Regions from separate parts of the Streptomyces sp. NPDC002851 genome, predicted to be linked through region 2. Evidence: riboswitches for the same ligand, from Rfam matches in the RefSeq annotation. Region 2 holds a riboswitch; each other region holds the start of a gene.
The links. Region 2 has a riboswitch for cyclic di-AMP ahead of ACWD10_RS00710 (NlpC/P60 family protein). Riboswitches for the same ligand answer to the same signal wherever they lie in the genome.
Positions count from the first base shown of each region.

Region 1 (3,594 bases), on a different contig from region 2:
CGGTGCTCGTGGTGCTCGCGGCCGCCGACCGGGACCCGGACCGCTTCGACGGGCCGGACACGCTCGACCTGTCCCGACGTGACAATCCCCACCTCGGCTACGGCCACGGCATCCACTACTGCCTGGGTGCGCCGCTCGCCCGCCTGGAGGGCCGGACGGCGCTCGCGACTCTGTTGCGGCGCCTTCCTGACCTGCGGCTCGGGGTCGATCCGGGCGATTTGCGGTGGCGCGGCGGGCTCATCATGCGCGGACTGCGCACGCTGCCCGTGGAGTTCACGCCCCAGTAATGCCGGGTTCCGCTACGCCCCGTTCCTGACGGGCCATCAGTACTGTGACTTTCACGTGATCTCCGCTGTATCGGGTTGTGACTGGCGTTCGACTGTGGCTAGGTTCACTTCCGCTCGACCCGCACCAGCAGTCACGCGAAAGGCAACCGCATGCTCTCCGGGAATGGCCGCCATCGTCGCCCCCGTCAGGCCCCGGCCCTCGTCGTCGCGGCCGGGGTGACAGGTTCGGCCCTCGCCATCCCGCTGCTCGGCGCCACGAGCGCGCACGCCGTCGAGGGTGCCGTCTGGGACCGGCTCGCCGAGTGCGAGAGCGGCGGCGTGTGGAGCGCCAACATGGACAACGGCTACTACGGCGGCCTCCAGTTGACCCAGGCGACCTGGGAGCAGCACGGCGGCCTCGACTACGCGCCGCGCCCCGACCTGGCCAGCCGGAGCCAGCAGATAGCCGTGGCCGAGAAGATCCTCGACGAGCTGGGGCCGGACGCCTGGCCCACCTGCGCCCCGGTCTCGGGGATCGACGAGGGCGAGCCGAACCCGATCGAGACGCTGCTGCCGTCGGAGCCGACCGAGCCGACGGATCCGGCCGGGACTCCTGACGACCCGTCGGCCACGCCGTCGGACGATGCGACGGCGACACCGTCGGGCGATGCCACGCCGAAGCAGGACGATGCGGAGAATCCCGACAATACTGACAACGGTGGCGAAGGCGACAACTCCGAAGCGAGCCCCGAGCCTTCGCCCTCCGAGCCGACCGAGCCGTCTGGGTCGACCGAGCCGTCCGAGCCCTCCGAAGGCTCCGGCCGCCACCGTGGCGATCCCGCCCCCGAGACCCCCGACAGTGACCGCGACGGCGGCTCCGGGCGGCACGCCGACCGCGGTGGTTCCGGGCGCGACGGCGGCAACTACACGGTGCGCGCCGGGGACAGCCTCTGGTCCATCGCCGAGAGCCGGGACGTGGACGGGGGTTGGGCCGCGCTGTACGGCGCGAACGAAGAGGTCGTCGGCGACGACCCGGACCTCATCGTGCCCGGTCAGGTCCTCGATCTGGGCGGAAAGTAGCGGCAGTTGCCGCTCTTGCCGAAGGCCGGGCGAACCCTCCGCTTCGGGCTGAATGTCCGTTATAAAAGACCTTGATCACTCCTGGGCGACTCGTGAGAGATGAGTCTCATCGATCGTGATCGGCTTGGTATTTCAAGGGATCGCATGTTTACGGTCGTGACCGCTCGCCACTGGCGGGCCCCGATGGCCGTCACGCCGAATCCTGCCGGCGGCCACTGGGAACAGTCGTCGCGTAAAGCGCCGTAGGCAGGAGCGGGGGACCCAAGGTTTGTGCCGGGCCCGGCCGTTGAGCAATCAGCGGCCGCGGGGACGGCTTGGGGTGTAGTCGCGCTCAAGGAACGTGACCGGGCAACTCACTTGGCCCGAACCCGACAGCTCACCTCGCAGGCGTCGGTGAGGGGATAACTCCATGCTGTTTTCCGGCAAGGGCAAGCACCGTCGTATGACCAAGGCCGACAAGGCCACCCGCGCGATAGCCGTCGCCGGTGTCGCCGGTGCCGCGGTCGCCGCGCCGCTCGTGACCGCGGGTTCCGCCTCCGCCGCCACCACCTCCGAGTGGGACGCCGTGGCGCAGTGCGAGTCCGGCGGCAACTGGTCGATCAACACCGGCAACGGCTACTACGGCGGCCTCCAGTTCTCGGCCTCCACCTGGTCCGGGTACGGCGGCACGGAGTTCGCGGCCACCGCCGACCAGGCCTCGAAGGACCAGCAGATCCAGATCGCCGAGAAGGTCCTGGCCGGTCAGGGCAAGGGCGCCTGGCCGAACTGCGGCACGGGCCTCTCCAACGCCGCGTACGACGGCGGCGGTTCGCAGCAGAGCGCCCCCGCCGAGCAGAGCGCCCCGGCCGAGCAGGCCGCCCCGCAGCCGGAGCGCAAGGCCGAGCAGCCCGCGTCCCGCGCGCAGGAGCGCCCGGAGCCCGCGAAGAAGACCGTCGAGACCCCGACCGGCAAGAAGGTCAAGAAGGGCGACGGCGAGTACAAGGTGAAGTCCGGAGACACCCTCTCCAAGATCGCCGAGAAGCACGACGTCAAGGGTGGCTGGAAGAAGCTCTTCGAGCTGAACAAGGACGTCATCGACGACGCCGACCTCATCTACCCGGGCCAGCAGCTGCACCTGAAGTAACGCCCGCGGCAGCACGGCCCGCGGGCGCCGAGCCCGCACCATCCCCCCACGCTCCCCGCCCCGGCGCGCGTTCCCCCGTACGCGCCGGGGCGGGGTCATGCCGTACGTCCCGCGAGCCGGAACCGTCCGCTCCGCGATGACCGTTCCGACTGCGGTGCCGACTGCGGTGCTGACTGCCGTTCCGACTGCCGTGCCGATTACCGTCCGGTAGAAATCGGGGCGCTTTGCCCCGGTAAGGCGGCCTTCCGGCCTCTTTTCGTCCCAGCGGACGGGCGGTCGGCTGGCTGAAGGCCCGCGGGCGGTTAGGCTCGTGAGACGCAAGGCAAAGCAAGGTCGGTCGCAATGGCGCGGCCCTCGTGCAAGCACAGCTATGCGTCACATTCCAGAAGGAGATGCTCGTGCCGTCCATCGACGTCGTCGTAGCCCGGGAAATCCTGGACTCCCGAGGCAACCCCACGGTCGAGGTCGAGGTCGGCCTCGACGACGGCAGCACGGGTCGTGCTGCCGTTCCGTCCGGCGCCTCCACCGGCGCCTTCGAGGCCATCGAACTCCGTGACGGTGACCCCAACCGTTACCAGGGCAAGGGCGTGGAGAAGGCCGTCCTCGCCGTCATCGAGCAGATCGGCCCGGAGCTCGTCGGGTACGACGCCACCGAGCAGCGCCTGATCGACCAGGCCATGTTCGACCTGGACGCCACCGACAACAAGGGCTCCCTGGGCGCCAACGCCATCCTGGGCGTCTCCCTCGCCGTGGCCCACGCCGCCTCCGAGGCCAGCGACCTGCCGCTCTTCCGCTACCTGGGCGGCCCGAACGCGCACCTGCTTCCGGTGCCGATGATGAACATCCTGAACGGCGGCTCGCACGCCGACTCCAACGTGGACATCCAGGAGTTCATGATCGCCCCGATCGGCGCGGAGTCCTTCTCCGAGGCGCTGCGCTGGGGCACCGAGGTCTACCACACCCTCAAGAAGGTCCTGAAGGACAAGGGCCTGGCCACCGGCCTCGGCGACGAGGGCGGCTTCGCCCCGAACCTGGGCTCCAACCGCGAGGCCCTGGATCTGATCCTCGAGGCCGTCAAGCAGGCCGGGTACGTCCCCGGTGAGCAGATCGCCCTCGCGCTCGACG
Region 1 covers NZ_JBSFUT010000002.1:357,373-360,966, forward strand. Annotated here, with positions in the region: gene ACWD10_RS03495 (cytochrome P450 family protein) at 1-287, shown strand, start outside; gene ACWD10_RS03500 (transglycosylase family protein) at 438-1,346, shown strand; cyclic di-AMP (ydaO/yuaA leader) riboswitch at 1,575-1,751, shown strand; gene ACWD10_RS03505 (transglycosylase family protein) at 1,756-2,469, shown strand; gene eno (phosphopyruvate hydratase) at 2,868-3,594, shown strand, end outside.
Region 1: linked by a shared signal. The riboswitch ahead of ACWD10_RS03505 (transglycosylase family protein) and the one ahead of ACWD10_RS00710 (NlpC/P60 family protein) in region 2 are both predicted to bind cyclic di-AMP.

Region 2 (3,594 bases):
TCGTTCCGCTCGATGACCGCGTTGGCGGCGCTCAGGATGGTCTGTGTGGAGCGGTAGTTCTGCTCCAGGAGGATCGTGGTGGCGTCCGGGTAGTCCTCCTCGAACTGGAGGATGTTCCGAATGGTGGCGCCGCGGAACGCGTAGATGGACTGGTCGGCGTCGCCCACGACGCACAGCTCGGCGGGCTCGATGGCCGGGCCGCCGTCGGCCGGGGGCTCGCCGGTGCCGACGAGCTCGCGCACCAGGGCGTACTGGGCGTGGTTGGTGTCCTGGTACTCGTCCACCATCACGTGCCGGAAGCGGCGCCGGTAGTGCTCGGCGACGTCCGGGAACGCCTGGAGGAGGTGGACCGTCGTCATGATCAGGTCGTCGAAGTCGAGGGCGTTGGCCTCGCGCAGGCGCTGCTGGTACATCGCGTACGCCTGGGCGAGGGTCTTCTCAAAGCCGTCGGCGGCCTGGTCGGCGAAGGTCTCCTCGTCGATCAGCTCGTTCTTGAGGTTCGAGACCTTGGCACTGAAGGACTTGGGCGGGAAGCGCTTGGGGTCCAGATCGAGGTCACGGCAGACCAGGGCCATCAGGCGCTTGGAGTCGGCGGCGTCGTAGATCGAGAACGATGAGGTGAAGCCGAGCTTCTTGGACTCGCGGCGCAGGATGCGCACGCACGCGCTGTGGAAGGTCATCACCCACATCGCGTTCGCCCGCGGCCCGACCAGGTCCGCGACGCGCTCCTTCATCTCGCCCGCGGCCTTGTTGGTGAAGGTGATCGCGAGGATTTGCCCGGGATGCACCTTGCGCTCCGCGAGGAGGTGCGCGATGCGGTGGGTGAGCACCCGGGTCTTGCCGGAACCGGCACCGGCCACGATGAGCAGCGGGGAGCCGGAGTGCACGACGGCGGCGCGCTGGTTGTCGTTCAGGCCGTCGAGCAGGGCAGCCGGGTCCACCGCGGGGCGGGCGGCGCCGTCGCGGTAGTAGGCGTCCCGGGCCGCACCGGCCGCGGGCCCGTCGAACCGGCCCTCGAAGAGGTCGTCCGGAATCTCCTCCGGAGCGTGCTCCTCGGGGGGCGGCGGGGGCCCGTCGTCCGAGGGCTTGAGGTCCGCCAGGAAGCTGTCGTCAAAGAGGCTGCTCATCGCCTACCGAGTCTAGGCGGCCCCACTGACAGCCGACCCCGGGTTCGCGAAGAGCGGCTCGGTCACCGGACCTGCGCGCCGTGTTCGGGCAGGCACACAGGGCCACTGTCCGGCCGTCGTTCGGCCACCGCTCCGCCAAGGTCACGCCAAAGTCACGGAAATGTATCGGGCATATCGAACACCAACCTTCACAGCAACCACACGAGTTGCTTATCGTGCTCCACGGGCTGCCCGTCCCCACCTCCGGCGAACCACGCCGGTCCGGGTGGCCTCCGCCGAGTCCGGGGCGTGACAGACAAACCGGAGCCGGGGACCCACTTCCACACCGGGGTGAATCGGTCCCGTACCCAACTACGTAAGTAGTTGGTAACTGCGCAGCAGTTGGTACGGAACCGTAGGGCAGCCTTCCGAACCACCCGCCCGAACCCGACAGCTAACCCGGTAGGCGGTCTACGGAAGGAGCGCCTCCCTTGGCGTCGCACCGCAAGCCGCGCAGCAGGTCCGGTCTCATACGAACGTCGCAGGCCGTCGGCATGACCACGGCCGCCCTGACCTCCGTGGCCCTCCTGTCGCAGAGCGCAAACGCCGCCCCCAAGGCTCCCGGAAAGCCGAAGCCGTCCCTCGAAGAGGTCCAGAAGAAGGTCGACGACCTCTACCGCCAGGCCGGCGTCGCCACCCAGAAGTACAACGCGGCCAAGGAACGTACGGAGAAGCAGCGCGGCCGCGTCGACAAGCTGCTCGACGAGGTGGCCGAGCGCACCGAGAAGCTCAACGAGGCGCGGCGCGCGCTCGGTTCGATCGCCGCCGCCCAGTACCGCAACGGCAGCACGTCGGAGACCGCCAACCTGCTGCTCGCGGACGACCCGCAGGAACTCTTCGACCAGCGCCAGCTGATGAGCCGGCTCGGCAGCCAGCAGAAGAGGGCCGTCGACGACTTCAGGGCCCAGCAGGCCAAGGCCACCGAAAAGCGCGGCGAGGCGAGCAAGAGCCTGGAGTCGCTCACCGAGTCACAATCGTCGCTGCGCCGGACCAAACGGGACGTACAGGCCAAACTCACCGAGGCGCGCGAGCTGCTCTCGAAGCTGACCGCCGAGGAGAAGGCGCGGCTCGCGGCGATCGAGCGCAAGAAGAAGGCGGAGGCCAAGCGGAAGGCCGAGGAGCTGGCCCGCAAGCAGGCCGCCGAGGAGGAGCGCCGACGCGAGGCCGAGGAGAAGGCGCGGCAGGAGCAGGAGGACCAGAACTCCGGGTCCGACGGCTCGACCGGCGGCACGTCCTCGTACGCCGCCATGGCCAACAAGGTGATCAACTTCGCGGAGGGCCAGATCGGCAAGCCGTACGTCTGGGGCGCCACCGGCCCCGACTCGTACGACTGCTCCGGCCTGACCCAGGACGCCTGGGCGTCCGCCGGGATCTCGCTGCCGCGCACCACCTGGGACCAGGTCGAGGTGGGCACCAAGGTGAAGACCGCCGACGCCAAGCCGGGTGACCTGGTCTTCTTCTACGACGACATCAGCCACGTCGGCATCTACATCGGCGGCGGCAAGATGATCCACGCCCCGAAGCCCGGGACGAACGTGCGGACCGAGTCCATCTACTACATGCCGATCCACAGCGTGGTACGCCCGGCGTAGCCCGCGGTCGCGCACATGACTGAGGCCCCGGCCGTGATCGGCTGGGGCCTTTTGTCGTGATCGGCTGGGGCCTCTGTCATACGCCCGGCCGACCCTCAGGTCAGCCAGAGGGTCGGGCCCTCAGGTCCAGAGCGTCGCGATGAAGATGTTCGCGGTGGTCAGCGCACCCACGGCGGCGAACACGCCCTTGTCCACCCGCTCTTCGTCCCGCTTCACATAGACGAGGGCGAGGATCACGATCAACACGGCGAGCTTGACGCCGATCTTGATGTTGTTGACGGACTCCCCGTCCGCCTGGTTCAGGCCGACCAGAGCCACGCCGGTGACCAGCATCGTCAGCGCGCCGTGCAGCATCGCCGGATTGAACCGCGCGGCCCCCTCGCCCATGGCCTTCATCTGGGTGAGAAAGCCGCCCAGAAGCGAGGCGATGCCGATGATGTGCAGCGCGACGAACACGTTGATGAGTACGTCCATGAGCCCGGAGCCTAGCCGGGTCGGCCGTACCACCGCTCCGTAACCAGGTAGGCCACAACCGCCACATCGGTCACAGGCGTACGTATCTACGGCGCCACTGCCCCTCCATTCGGTCACATGCGGTCACCGTCCAAACCCCTCCCGCCAGTTGCGCACATTCCGTCACCGGACCGTGACACAGAGGTTTAGCGTCCCTCACCAGGTGACCGGCGCCCCACCACCGCCCCGGCAACGGGACGGCAGTCGGCCACCTCCGCCGAGAAGAGATCCGGCGGCGGCCCACTCCCCCTGTGGTCCGCCGCCGGATCCGTGAGGAAGTGGTTGTTCCGTGGCCGCCCACCGCAAGCCCAAGCAACGCCCGC
Region 2 covers NZ_JBSFUT010000001.1:140,426-144,019, reverse strand. Annotated here, with positions in the region: gene pcrA (DNA helicase PcrA) at 1-1,127, opposite strand, end outside; cyclic di-AMP (ydaO/yuaA leader) riboswitch at 1,391-1,591, shown strand; gene ACWD10_RS00710 (NlpC/P60 family protein) at 1,598-2,758, shown strand; gene ACWD10_RS00705 (hypothetical protein) at 2,879-3,232, opposite strand; gene ACWD10_RS00700 (NlpC/P60 family protein) at 3,561-3,594, shown strand, end outside.

Region 3 (3,594 bases), on a different contig from region 2:
CCTCACCGCGATCGAGCGGTTGGTGGGCCGGGCCCCGTCGCCGGGGAAGCGCAGCCGGTGTGCGGTCGCGGCCCGCTCGGTGTGCAGGGCGGTGAGCGCCCGGGCGCGCTCGGCGTCGCCGCGCGCCACGGCGTCCACGATCGCGCCGTGCTCGGCCCAGTCCTCCGTGGGGCGGGACGGCAGCTCGACCGCGTACATCCAACTGATCTTGTGGCGGAGCTGGGTGAGCAGCGCGGTGAGGCCCGGGCTGCCGGTGGCCTGGGCGAGCGTCTCGTGGAACCAGCCGCCCAGGGAGCGCAGGTCCTCACCGTGGCCGCGGCGGGCCCGCTCCTGGCCGAGGCGGACCAGGCCGCGCAGGACCTTGAGGTGGGCCTCGCTGCGGCGCTGGGCGGCGCGCGCCGCGCCCAGGGGTTCGACCAGGAGCCGGATCTCCAGGAGGTCGGCGGCCTCCTGCGCGGTGGGCTCGGCCACACACGCGCCCGCGTGCCTGCGGGTGATCACGAAGCCCTCGGCCTCCAGGGTGCGCAGCGCCTCGCGTACGGGGACGCGGGAGACGCCGTAGCGGCGGGCGAGGACCTCCTCGGTGAGCCGGCTGCCGCGCTCATGGACACCGGAAACGATGTCGTCCCGGATTGCCGTGCATACCGAGTGCGCCGGAATGCGCATGGCCGGACCTCCACCTCTTGAAATATGCACCGCATCCCCGTGAAACGCGGCCGATTGACGCTCACTCGCGCAGCGCTCGTGCAGTGACTCTATTGCAGCACACGGGGTTTTCCGATGGCCGACCGGAATCCATGGAAATCTTTTGGCCGGAATTGACCGGTGCACATACGGGCCGACCGGAGCGCATACGCCGAAGGCCCCGGCGGGTGCCGGGGCCTTCGGAGTGGTACGGGGGTGTCAGCGGGGGTGTCAGACGTTCACGCCGTGTCCGCGGAGGTACGCGACGGGGTCGATGTCCGAGCCGTAGTCCGGGGACGTACGGGCCTCGAAGTGCAGGTGCGGCCCGGTCACGTTGCCGGTGGCGCCGGAGAGCCCGATCTGCTGGCCCGGAGTGACCTGCTGTCCCACCGTGACGCTGATGGATGAGAGGTGGCCGTACTGCGTGTACGTGCCGTCGTTCATCTTGATCACGACGTTGTTGCCGTAGGAGCCGCCCCAGCCCGCCTCGACGACGGTGCCGGAGCCGACCGCGCCGACCTGGGTGCCGGAGTCGGCATGGAAGTCGATGCCGGAGTGGCTGCCGGAGGACCAGACGGCGCCGCCGGTCTTGTAGCCGGTGGAGATGGCGCTGCCGGGTATCGGCGAGACGTAGGAGTTGAGGCGCTTGCGCTCGGCCTCGCGGGCGGCGCGCTCCTTGGCCTCGCGGGCCTTCTTCGCCTCGGCCTCGGCCTTGCGCTCGGCCTCGGCGGCCCTGCGCTCGGCTTCCTCGGCGGCCTCCTCCTCGGCCTTCTTCGCGGCGGCGGCCCGCTCGGCGGCCTGCTGCTGCGCGCTGGCCTGGGCGCCGATGTGGTCGGCTATGGAGTCCTCGATGGTGAGGGCCTGGTTGAGGCCGCTGCCCTCTGCCCTGGTGTCCGCGGCGAGCGCGGGTGAGGCGAGAGTGCCGATGACGCCAGTGGTGGTGAGGGCGGCGACGCCGGCGAGGTTCGCGCTCCTTCGGGTCAGCCTGCTCGGACGGCGGTGCTTCCCGGTGGCACGGGCGAAGGCCATGAAGTTGAGGTGTCCTTTCCTTCCTTCTCGCCTACCGGGTTAGCTGACGGGTTCGGAGCAGGAAGGTCTCCTACGGACACCCCGTCGGGCGGGGTCTCCGATTCACCCCAGGGACTGCGTGTGGGTCCCCGGCTCCCCTGGCTCGCGCCGTACGGGGACTCGGCGATGGCTGTCCTGGGCCGCGGGCGCGACGCATTCCTTACGAACAGCCGGACCGACGCTAAACGGGACATCTTTCAATCGACAAACGGAGACGGGCTTTTGTAGCGCACACCACAGGTCGGACCCTCAACCCGCTTGAGGATTAGGGGCGAAGGCGATGAAAACCGACATACAGGGACGACTGGACCCCGGTGGCGTGACACCACCGGGGTCCTGTCGTCGGTCGATCCGGGCTCGCGTCGTACGCCCGAGCGGGCCCGACTAGCCGGTAACCACGGTCACTTCACCGATGCCGAGTTCCTTCACCGGCTCGGCGATCTCCGCGGCGTCCCCGACCAGGACGGTGACGAGCCGGTCGACCGGGAAGGCGCTCACGACGGCCGCGGTGGCCTCCACGGTGCCCGTCTCGGCGAGGCGCCGGTAGAGCTGGCCCTGGAAGTCGTCGGGCAGCTGCTGCTCGACCTGGTCGGCGAGCGTCCCGGCGACGGCGGCCGCGGTCTCGTACCGCAGCGGGGCCACGCCCACCAGGTTGTGCTCGGCCGTCTCGCGCTCGTCGTCCGTGAGGCCCTCGGCCGCGAGGGTACGGAGCACCTGCCACAGGTCGTCCAGGGCCGGGCCGGTGTGCGGGGTGTCCACCGAGCCACTGATGGCGAGCATGGCGGCGCCGGATGCCCCTCCGGGGGAAGAGGGTGCCGCGGAGCGCAGCACCTGGGCGAACGCGCGCACACCGTAGGTGTAGCCCTTTTCCTCGCGGAGCACGCGGTCCAGACGGGACGTCAGGGTGCCGCCGAGGCAGTACGTGCCGAGCACCTGGGCGGGCCACACGCGGTCGTGCCGGTCGGGACCGATGCGGCCGATGAGCAGCTGGGTCTGGACGGCGCCGGGGCGGTCGACGATGACGACGCGGCCGGTGTCGTCGGCGGTCACCGGCGGGACCGGCCGGGGCGGCACGGTGTCGCCCGACCAGGCACCGAGGGTGTCCGCGAGCACCGCGTCCAGGTCGGTGCCGGAGAGGTCGCCGACGACGACGGCGGTGGCCGTGGCGGGCCGTACGTGGGCCTCGTAGAACGCCCGCACGGCGGCCGCGTCGATGGCCGCGACGGTCTCCTCGGTGCCCTGGCGCGGCCGCGACATCCGCGAACTCGCCGGGAACAGCTCCTTGGAGAGCTCCTTGGCCGCGCGCCGCCCGGGGTTGGCCAGCTCGTGCGGAATCTCGTCGAGCCGGTTGCGGACCAGACGCTCGATCTCGCTCTCCGCGAACGCGGGGGCACGCAGCGCGTCGGCGAGCAGCCCGAGCGCCTTCTGCAGCCGGGAGACCGGAACTTCGAGCGAGACGCGGACGCCGGGGTGGTCGGCGTGCGCGTCCAACGTGGCGCCGCAGCGCTCGAGTTCGGCGGCGAACTCCTCGGCGGAGTGCTTGTCGGTGCCCTCGGAGAACGCCCGGGCCATGATGGTGGCGACGCCGTCCAGGCCCTCGGGCTCGGCCTCGAGCGGGGCGGCCAGGACGATCTCGACGGCGACGACCTGCTGGCCGGGGCGGTGGCAGCGCAGCACCGTCAGGCCGTTGGGCAGCGCGCCGCGGTCCGGGGCCGGGAAGGCCCACGGCTTGGCCTGGCCCGCCTGGGGCTGCGGGTGGAACTCCATGGTGGCGAGCTCGGTCACTTCGCCGTCTCCTCTTCCTGTACGTCGTTCGCGGCGGCGGCGTCGACTGCGTCGGCA
Region 3 covers NZ_JBSFUT010000006.1:135,789-139,382, reverse strand. Annotated here, with positions in the region: gene ACWD10_RS09075 (GntR family transcriptional regulator) at 1-666, opposite strand, end outside; gene ACWD10_RS09070 (M23 family metallopeptidase) at 916-1,713, opposite strand; cyclic di-AMP (ydaO/yuaA leader) riboswitch at 1,728-1,888, opposite strand; gene ACWD10_RS09065 (M16 family metallopeptidase) at 2,137-3,519, opposite strand; gene ACWD10_RS09060 (M16 family metallopeptidase) at 3,534-3,594, opposite strand, start outside.
Region 3: linked by a shared signal. The riboswitch ahead of ACWD10_RS09070 (M23 family metallopeptidase) and the one ahead of ACWD10_RS00710 (NlpC/P60 family protein) in region 2 are both predicted to bind cyclic di-AMP.

Region 4 (3,594 bases), on a different contig from region 2:
GGAGGGCGACGCGGGTGTGCCCCTCCGGGGAGAGGTGCAGGCGGTCGCCGTCCCAGGCCCGCCGGTCCTGCACGGACTTGAGGGACCACAGGTCGAGCACCGGGCACCGGTAGCGGTCCGCGATGGCCCGCAGATGCACGTTGTACGTGGCGATCTTGCCGCGCAGGTGCTTGAGCACGGGCACGCCGCGGGTGTCGAAGCCGGTGGCGATCAGGACGGTCCCGGCCGCCTCCGCGAGGTCGGCGACGGCCCGCTCGAACCGCTCCGCGACGTCGTCGGGGTCGGAGCCGGGCCGGATGATGTCGTTACCGCCGGCGCAGAGGCTCACCAGGTCGGGGGCGAGCCGCCGGGCCTGCGGGACCTGGTCGGCCACGATCTGGTCGAGCAGCTTGCCGCGCACGGCGAGGTTGGCGTACTGGAAGGTGTGCTCGGGGTGCCGGTCGGCGAGCAGTACGGCGAGGCGGTCCGCCCAGCCGACGAAGGCACCGTCGGGGCCGGGGTCGCCGACCCCCTCGGTGAAGCTGTCGCCGATCGCCGCGTACGACACGAACTGGCCCGGCCCGGTGGAGTCACTGCGGATGAAAGGAGTCGAATCGTCTGCCACGTCGGGACATCCTTCACCTTCGTACGTGACCTACGCCACCGTAATAAGCGGTCCCAGGGGGTTGACTACGGGTGAGATAGGCCACCGGTAAAGACTCCCCCAAGCGGGAATAGCGCAAAACGGGCGGACGGCACCGGAGTTCCGGTTCCGTCCGCCCGCAGAAAGAGCGCGTCCGCCCGCCGAAGGAGCGTCAGAGCGCGACGCCGTGCGACCGCAGGTAGGCCACCGGGTCGACGTCGGAGCCGTAGCCCGGGCCGGTGCGGACCTCGAAGTGCAGGTGCGGACCGGTGGAGTTGCCGGTGGAACCGGAGAGACCGATCTGCTGGCCGCCGCTGACGGTCTGTCCGCTGGAGACGTCCAGGGACGTCATGTGGGCGTACTGCGAGTAGTGCCCGTCGGCGTGCTGGACGACGACCTCGTTGCCGTACGAGCCGCTCCACCCGGCGGAGACGACGGTGCCGTCGCCGATGGACTTGATGGGCGTGCCGGTCGGGACGACGAAGTCCGTACCGGTGTGGTAGCCGCTGGACCACATGGCGCCCGCGGTGCGGTACGCGGTGGAGATCGGGCCCTCGACGGGGGCGGAGAAGCCACCGGCGGCGGGCGCGGCGGCGGCCGGAGAGGCCTCGTTGGCACCGGACTTGGCGTCGGCCTCGGGCTCGGCCTCGGCGGAGGTCTTGGCCTTGGGCTTGCTCTCGGGCTTGGGCTTGCTCTCGGGCTTGGGCTTGCTCTCGGGCCTGGCGTCGGCCTTCGCGGGCGCGTCGAGCGTCAGCTTCATGCCGGGATGAATCAGCGCCGGGTCGTCGCCGACGACCTTGCGGTTCTCCTTGTAGAGCTGCTTCCAACCGCCTTCGACGTTCTTCTCGTCGGCGATCTTGGCAAGGTAGTCCCCGGCCACCACGGTGTACTTGGCGGGGGCCTTCTGCGCGGCGGCGGGGGCGGACTGGACGGCGGACGGCGCGGCGGGGGCCGCGGCCGGGGCGGCGGCGTGCGCGGTGGCGCCGAACAGCGGCAGCGCGAGCGCTGCGCCACCCGTACCCGCGGCGGCGAAACCGCGGCCTATCCGCAGGGACTTGGGACGGCGGTGCTTACCCTTCGCGGGCATGACGAATTCCTCTCCGGCGCCTGCGAGGTGAGCTGTCGGGTTCGGGCTGGAGTTGCCCGGCCGCGTAGTCGGAACCACGCGACTTCACCCCAAGCCGCTCCGGGCGGACCGGAAACGGCGTCTTACCGATGGGTCCCCCGCTCCTGCCGTGCACGGGTGGGTGTGGGGAAATCCGGACGGCGGCAGGATTGGGCGTCCGCCCGGACGTCGGCGACCGTAATCGAGCAATGAGCGCGGCCACAAGCAATCAATTCCCCCGCCGCAGAACGCCGGTGATCCTTTCCCGGAATTGCGGTCACACTCCGTGGAGAAATGCGCTTTACCAACGCCATACCCGGGGAATTCCGCCCGCGAAGATCGCCACGCACCGTCACCTTTATGACCCTGCTCACGCGACAGGGCCACAGCCCCTTATTCCAGGGCCAGTTGGCGCTAATACTGCTAATCCGCATAGACGAGACGAAGCATTCGAATCGGGCATACAGCTCACAGTGCGACACAAGCGGGCGTAAGCCCGGATGGCCGTGCGGGCATCCGGCGGCCCATCTCACGCCGCACAGCCGTGGATTACCGTAGGAATCCATGTCGTATGGTCAAGGGCGCGCGCCCTTCGCGGGCGCGACCGCGCACCCCAGCCGACGAACGCCGTCGGCGAACGACCGGGAGGAGCCCCCGTGACGCAGCAGGTCCCGTCGACAGAGCCCGAGCTGACCGGGGTGCGCAACTTCCGTGACGTGGGCGGACTGCCGACCGTGGACGGCCGTCGGGTACGGGTGGGTCGGCTCTTCCGCAGCGGCCATCTGGCACACGCCACCGCCGAGGACGCGGCGTTCCTCACCTCGCTCGGCCTGCACACCATCTTCGACTTCCGTAACTCCGCCGACCAGAAGCTCGAAGGGCCGGACGTCGAACTCCCCGGCGTACGCAATGTGAACCTGCCGCTCTCCGACCCGGCCGACGGCGCCGAGTTCTGGAAGATGGTCCGCGACGGCAATATGTCCGAGTTGCGCGTTGCGCTCGCCGACGGCAAGGCGGCCGGACGGATGACCGCCTCGTACCGCGCGATCATCACCCACCGCACCACCGAGCACAGCCAGGTCCTGCGCGCGCTCGCCGAGGACAGCGTCCCGGCCCTGATGCACTGCGCGGCCGGTAAGGACCGGGCCGGTCTGTCGATCGCCGTGACCCTGCTCGCGGTCGGCGTGGAGCGCGACGCCATCGAGGCCGACTACCTGGAGTCCAACGCGGCCCACCGCCGCTACAAGATGCACCGCGGCAACCCCAATGAGGCCATGCCCGAGGAGGCCGCGGAGCTGCTCCGGCCGATGTTCGACGCCCGCGCCGAGTACCTGAGGGCGGGCTTCGGCGCGATCGAGGAGAACTGGGGCAGCGTCGAGCGGTATCTCGCCGAGGGCCTCGGCCTCACGCCCGAGCTACGCGAGCGGCTCCGCGCGAACCTGCTCGACTGATCTTCCGGATCACGTATCCGCACCGTCGGCCGGCTGACCGCTCCTGGGGGCTGCGCCCCCCAGACCCCGCTCCCTTGTCGCGCTGGACCAGGGGGTGGCGCGAAGCGCCTCGGTTGAGGGTGGTGCGGTGGACTGCGGGCGGGGCACGTGTTCCGCGTCCCCGAGGCGCAGCCACAGCCGCCCCTTGACCCGCAGGGCCTGCATGCCCCGGCCGGGGGCGCCCGCCTGGCGGTAGGTCCTTACGGATCTTCGTCCGACGGTGTCCTGCGGGTGGGGCATCAACTCAGCCCGTCCGGCGTTTGAGGACGAGCCCCGTTCAGGGGCGAAGGGGGGCGCTGGGGGCGCAGCCCCCTCACGCGGCGTTAGCCGCATATCGACACAGCCGGCAACCGAGCCGACGGCACGGGCCGTGATCC
Region 4 covers NZ_JBSFUT010000061.1:18,001-21,594, forward strand. Annotated here, with positions in the region: gene ACWD10_RS36610 (SGNH/GDSL hydrolase family protein) at 1-604, opposite strand, end outside; gene ACWD10_RS36615 (M23 family metallopeptidase) at 795-1,709, opposite strand; cyclic di-AMP (ydaO/yuaA leader) riboswitch at 1,714-1,882, opposite strand; gene ACWD10_RS36620 (tyrosine-protein phosphatase) at 2,384-3,178, shown strand.
Region 4: linked by a shared signal. The riboswitch ahead of ACWD10_RS36615 (M23 family metallopeptidase) and the one ahead of ACWD10_RS00710 (NlpC/P60 family protein) in region 2 are both predicted to bind cyclic di-AMP.